2 regions of the Methylomonas sp. MgM2 genome follow, and region 1 is predicted to be linked to the other one. Evidence: riboswitches for the same ligand, from Rfam matches in the RefSeq annotation. Region 1 holds a riboswitch; the other holds the start of a gene.
What was found. Region 1 has a riboswitch for cyclic di-GMP ahead of ACW73I_RS14825 (hypothetical protein). Riboswitches for the same ligand answer to the same signal wherever they lie in the genome.
Positions count from the first base shown of each region.

Region 2: another riboswitch for cyclic di-GMP. It lies ahead of ACW73I_RS16855 (hypothetical protein); the one in region 1 lies ahead of ACW73I_RS14825 (hypothetical protein).

Region 1 covers NZ_JBSYXO010000019.1:90,275-93,414, forward strand. The annotation lists gene ACW73I_RS14820 (DNA polymerase III subunit chi) at 1-415, shown strand, start outside; cyclic di-GMP riboswitch class I at 1,099-1,172, shown strand; gene ACW73I_RS14825 (hypothetical protein) at 1,307-2,776, shown strand; gene ACW73I_RS14830 (hypothetical protein) at 3,097-3,140, shown strand, end outside.
Region 2 covers NZ_JBSYXO010000025.1:43,889-47,028, reverse strand. The annotation lists gene ACW73I_RS16860 (hypothetical protein) at 1-90, opposite strand, end outside; gene ACW73I_RS16855 (hypothetical protein) at 168-1,343, opposite strand; cyclic di-GMP riboswitch class I at 1,435-1,525, opposite strand; gene ACW73I_RS16850 (hypothetical protein) at 1,970-2,260, shown strand; gene ACW73I_RS16845 (PilZ domain-containing protein) at 2,304-2,681, opposite strand; gene ACW73I_RS16840 (FHA domain-containing protein) at 2,686-3,140, opposite strand, start outside.

The sequences.
Region 1 (3,140 bases):
GGATTTCGCCTGCAAACTGATCGAGAAAATCTACCGTAGCGGCGAATTCTGTTACGTACTTACGGATGACTCCGAGCAAGCGGCTGAAATCGACAAGTTGTTATGGACCTTCCGGGCCGGCAGTTTCGTACCGCATCAGCTTTATCAAGGCGGTTTGCCAGACTATAAAAATACCATCCTGATCGGCGGAGATGATATTCCTGTCGAATGGCAAAACGTCATTGTCAACCTGTCCAGCCATTTCCCGCCCGTAAAGCCTCCGACCAAGCGCATCCTGGAAATCTTAGACAACAGCGAGGAATGCAAGCGGGCCGGCCGCCAACGTTACCGGCATTATCAGGAGGCCGGGCTGGAAATTACGACGCATAGAAATGAAAGAGGCGTTTGGATTGAATCCCGAGCGAATCGGGATTGAGCGGGCAGCGTCAAATCGGCCATTATGTGGAGTTTCCTTTTATACACAGTGCCTGGTTTCGAATAGTTCACATCAGGAATCAAACGGATTCAGCAAGGCAGCCAGATAAAAAGCCGGTCATAATTTTTGCAAACTTCAGGAGTGGATTTTCTGTTATTCAATTCAGAAAACAACCCTCAGCACAACAGATAGCTTTTTTCGCCTTAAATTAGTTCCCTACAGAAAATGATCATGCGGAATTTATCCATCATGTTAATAAATAGTGATTATTTGAAAGGTCTGATGAGATCGACAGGAATAAGCGCTGATATCGCGTCCTTTTTGTGTATTTGAAAGTTTGTTTCAAATCATGGAAATTATGCAGAGAGTGCGAGCGAGATAGGGTCTTTAAAGCTAGCTTTCTCATGGTTACGCCAAGTCCGCCACACATAAAAGGAAACTTCACGTAATGGCCGTTATGCAAAGCTTTGCATAACGACCAGGAAGAGGCAGTCGCCATTTTTCAATAAATGGCTGGTTAATAAGTTAAATCGGACATTGACCTTGGCATAAATCCTTAAGGATGGTCATATCATTGAGTTTAAAGATCATCTAATCACCGAGCGTTTCATAGTATTCAAAAGTTGACTGAAATACTCAGTTGAAAAGTTTTGAAAATAACGATATATGCATTATCGATTTTATTTTATTTTCGCTAAACCTATTGCAAAGTAGGGGCAGAAAGTCGCGGATCCTAAAGGAAAGCCGGACTGCCGAAAGTGACGTCGTCATAGTCACGGAAGGTAGTCCGGCTTTTTTTTTTGCAAAAAAATAGATTTATGTCCAATTGACAGATATTGCATTAAATATTTTCAACAAATACCTAAGTTTTAGGTTAACGGGAGAAATATCATGAAAACGTTAAAACAATTCCGTCCTATGTTATTGGCTACGGCGATAACCATGGGATTATGCGCATTTGGCGCGAGCGTAATGGCTGCGCCGGGGGGAACACCAGGCAAACCAGCTAATCCCGGCGGGGATGGTGACAGCGAACCTCCTGATCTCGGGGATTTATTTGTTCTTTATCGCGACGCCGATGGTGTTCCCATACTCACAACCGATTCTTGTCAACGGCCTTTAGCTGCAGACGGTACTGTCATTCCAGTCGATCCTGCTACCTGCGCAGTCCTCCCTGAGTATGCGACACTCACGCAAGAGGTCGACTTCGGGCGTACCAGCGTGGTGCGTTCACCAGAAACGGTGCTTCAACAGCAGTTGCAGGACGTCATCGTCAATCTGTCCACCGCCGGCTGTGTCACGCTGGATCCTGCCGGACGACTGGTCACCAGCACCAATACAGATGGCGTGATAACGTCGGGCGCCATTGACTCGCCGCTACAGAACCTGGCGATCTACAGACAACTCATGCTAACGGGCGACCTCGGTATTAGCCTGACCGACCCTAATAATGTACTCGGCAATGTGCTCGACACTGCGGCCAGAGGCGTTGGCGCAGCCGCAGACAAATCAGGCAAGGTCAGCGTGGACATGGTGGTCTACCTCAACCAGATTGTCGGCCTGACAGACGAGAGCGTAACGACTTACCTGCCCAAGAAATGTATTAACGTAAAAGAAGAAGTAAAGGGTGTGGTGCAGATGGTTAGGAAGTGTTTTCTTGACTACGGAAATTACAACTATAACCGCACTGCAAATTTTATCTCGCTGCCTAATCCTCCTTACATCCCAGATGGCAATCCTCAACCTGGCTGGTTCGAGTATTTGAAAGTGCTTGATTCGACACCCACTTTCGGGATTGTAGAAGGCCCGATCCTTGATGCAATTCCTGAACTTATGGGAAACCCAAATTTGACGGCATTCAACATTGTCGGCTTCGCGCAGGCCGCCGACGACACACGTGCGGTCATCGACTTCATGCATACTTGGCCGTTGCCAAGCGACTATGCGACCCCGTTGACTTGTGACGCCTCTAGCGGTGCAACCTATGACGTGTCAATCAGCGAGCAATCCGGCTTGCAAGTGCCTGTACAAATGGTAGACGGTACCGAAGGCAGGGAATTCACTGTAACTGTCGCTAACGCGGGGCCAAATTCTGCAACGGGTACCGTCACGGTGACCGCCGTCGCAGCGAACGGCGCTACCATCGCAGGCTCTCCATGGACCTTTAATTTCAACAATCTTGCAGCAGGTGCGAGTCAATCATTTATCCAGCTTTTCTCCATTAACGTGGGCGCGCGTACCACTATTACTTGGACGGCGACTGTAAATGCTTCAAATGACGTGAATACTGGTAACAACTCGGTGACTGAAACAACTAACGTCAAGGTGACAGGTCGCGGTGGACAAGGTGGACGTTCGTAAAATCAGCCAACGCGTCTAAAAACTAGTGGACGCAAAAGGAGGATGCTGATCGGCTACTGATGTGAAGTTGGGGAGGTTTTTCAGCCTTCCCCAACCGATGTAAGTTGACTTAGTGTCAATAAAGGGGCGGCACAATAGTTCAGAATTCCTAATATCCCCTTATCGTGCCGTATCAAAATTTATTTTGCGGTATGTGCAGGGACTGGCATCACAGACCGCTAACAAACGACTGGAGAGATGGGGGAATCAGACCCACACCCCCACCATCTGTCGCCCCCTGATAACTATTCTTTCGCATGGGTCTCAAAGGAGTGTGAACAATGAAATCCTATAATTTAAGAACGATGGTCTTGGCATTGACCGC
Region 2 (3,140 bases), on a different contig from region 1:
GGTGACATGGGCGCTCACGGTTCCGGATGCCGTCAGCAAGGTGCCGATGACGCCCGCCAACGCCAATTTATTTAGATTAAGATAGGTCATGGATAAGTCCCCCCTTCAAATTTTTACACCAAAACAAATCGATTGCCGGCACCAGGGCCGGCAACCACACGTGGAAATTAAGCTACAACACTAGCTTTACGGCGCCCAAAGCCCATAAATCCAGCCAAAGCGCTTCCAAACAACCAGACGGCGCCAGGTACCGGTACCGGCGAGGTGGTGACTAGCACATCATAAGCAACGGCATCAGCTACATCGCCAGTACCACCATGTGCGCCAATCACCAGCGTATAAAAGCCATTGGTCTCATAACCAGGCGTACCGGTCGCCAGCCACTCGGACTGATTGAATATAAATGAATAAAACAGAGTGTCACCGACATTGCTCATGCTGGCTGTCCAGATGGCGTCGCCCAGGCTGGAACCTTGGAAACCGGAAGCGCCGAAAGTATCTAGTGCGTTGCGGTCAGACGTCAGGCTGGTGTCAACGTTGCGATACAAGGCCACGTCCAGCAAGCCATTATATTGGGCATAATCGCTATCGTTTTGGATAGTGATTGTGGTTAATACGTCACCATCACTCGCACAGTTGGCCTCTGCGGAATTGGCGCCACAGCTGATGTGAATCAAGCCATAATCCAGGCCTAAACTGGTTTCGGTGGAATTGCCGGCCACAGCTAAATAAGGATGATCGCCGTTCGCCGGCAGATCGACCATGGTGGTGCCCCAAGTGGCAGCGTTGGAACCGGTATTTTTGTCGTTATACGTTTTCCATAAACTGGAAGTATTGTTGGTACCCCAGTTTGTGCCGGCAGGGGCATTCAGCACCGTACCATTCGGCAGCGTCAAGCTGGTATTGTTTGCCGCTGTAGAACTCAATCCGCTCAACATATTACCTGTGTTGTCGGTTACACTCGAACCGGTAAAATGTTCACGCTTGGTCACGCCCAACGCTGTGCTGTGTTGGCCGGAATACCACATATAAGGCAGATTACCGGGAATTTCAGTAGCCGTGGTAGCGGCAGTGCCGGTACCGGGTATCAGGTTATTGACGCCAGGATTTAGCGGATCGTAGGTGTTTGTGCCATTTGCGATGCGGTTGGTGCCGTTGGAATTGGCGGATACGCCATCGGTGCCGTTGATGCTGTTGGCTATGCCGAAGCCAATCGCTGAATCGGCGGAACCTACAGCGCCAACACCGGTTAGATTGTAATACTGATGCGCATGGGCCGATGGTGTAATAGCCAGCGCTGCTGCGATGCCTGCTGCAATGCCAAGTAATTTGTTTTTCTTCATTTTCGATCCTCTTCACTGTTTAACGTATGATTAAATAGTGATGTCCCCAACGCAGGTGCTGACCTGGTTGCGGCCCTCTCCATCACAATCGAGAGGCGGCCCGGCTTTCTTGTTCATATTTATTACTGGCAAGAACCGTGGCTTTCCGGCCCCGCCTCGCGACGGGTGTGGCATGGTTTATTCGGTTAACTTCAACCTAGACCGTCCGTTGTCCGCCTCGTCCATTTCTGAGAAAACCGTAAAAAACCAATGAGTTATATCAATTTTCACACCAAAACCCAGTATAACAGTCAGAATCAATGAATTAAAATATCCTCTAATATGCTAAATACCCTATTTTTTTAATTAATCTATGTTATTTAATAAAAAATATTAAGTTATACGCCTTAATTAAGCTCAATAAGACAATTATCAGTCATCTAAACCGCTACCAAACCCTAACGTTATTTTTTTCGAAAATCCAAGCGAAAAGGGCACTACGGTTTAGGCCGTCCGCATACTATTAAGCCGATTTCTTAGGAAATTAATTGCAAAAATGAGAGCCGTTTATAAAATATCCCTGATAAAATGGCACCATATATGCTTTACAGCGAGCTAACTTTGAACTCATTACCAAGGGATGTTACATGCAAAAAGACAACAATATGCCTCTTTGGGTTTTTTTCGCTTTATCTAGCATAGAAACTCGAAAAGGCGCTTTGCTATTGATCTGGAGTAGCTTGCTATTCAGTTTGTATTGCATTCCATGGAGCATGTTCTTTTTAGATACGCCATGGATCGGCAAGCTTTTCTTAATCGATGATTGGGATTGGTTTGCAATGATGCTGCCGATGACGCTATGGTATTGGCTAAGCATGAAATGGGTGGATAGAAATCGAGGATGGAACGGCGAAACAGCGACACAGACGATCAAATAGCCTTTGTCGGAACAGCGAACGTTTTCCGTTTCTATCGATAAATTTACTTCTTCAATTTGCCCAAAGCCGAAAGTTCGCGTTCCAACATAACGCTAGCGCCCAAGTTGAGTTCCACCAACCGGCGCAAGCTGGTCATACTATCAATATCGATGCGGTTGCATTTGAATCCGATTTGCTTTCCTTGTCCGTGGGCAAATTGAAGTTGCATATTGATAAAAACTTTTTCCGATAAGCCAAGTATCAGCGTGTAAAAGTCGCCCGCCGATCCGGACCAAGGCCGTTCGAACTCCAATAGGCAGCCTTTCAGGCACATATCAATAATGCGACAAGGAAAGGTGAATTCATCGCCGACCAGGATCGCTTTTGCATTGTAAACAAACCGTTGGAAATTGCGTTTTTCTTCGAGCGCACATTCCGACACGGCATCACTCTTTGAAGAACTGCATCGGCGTGTTGTCGACCGTGATGACGTCATTATTTTGCAATAATACGGTTCTATCGCCTAAAGGTTGATAATTAAGTTTCAAGCCGTCATGTCCCTGTAGCGCGGATAGGTGATAACCATCCTTACGCCTGGAAATTACGATTACACCGGAGCCTTGATGTCCCAACCGGGTCATTGCTTTCTTAAGCGTCAGAATCCGTCCGATATGGGGGCCGTCCATAATTTGCAACTTCCCTTCTTGCTGTTTCGAAACGCTATCCAACTTTTCGTTCAGAGCTTGTAATTCCGGATCTTCGGCAGACCCCGCTTCAGACGGACCGGTTACTCCGATAAAAAACTCGGTTGCATTGTAAAGAATATAATGCTTACCGACGTTGATAACATCGTTATTTTGCAGACTCCATTGCTTAACCGGCTGATTGTTGACCAACAATG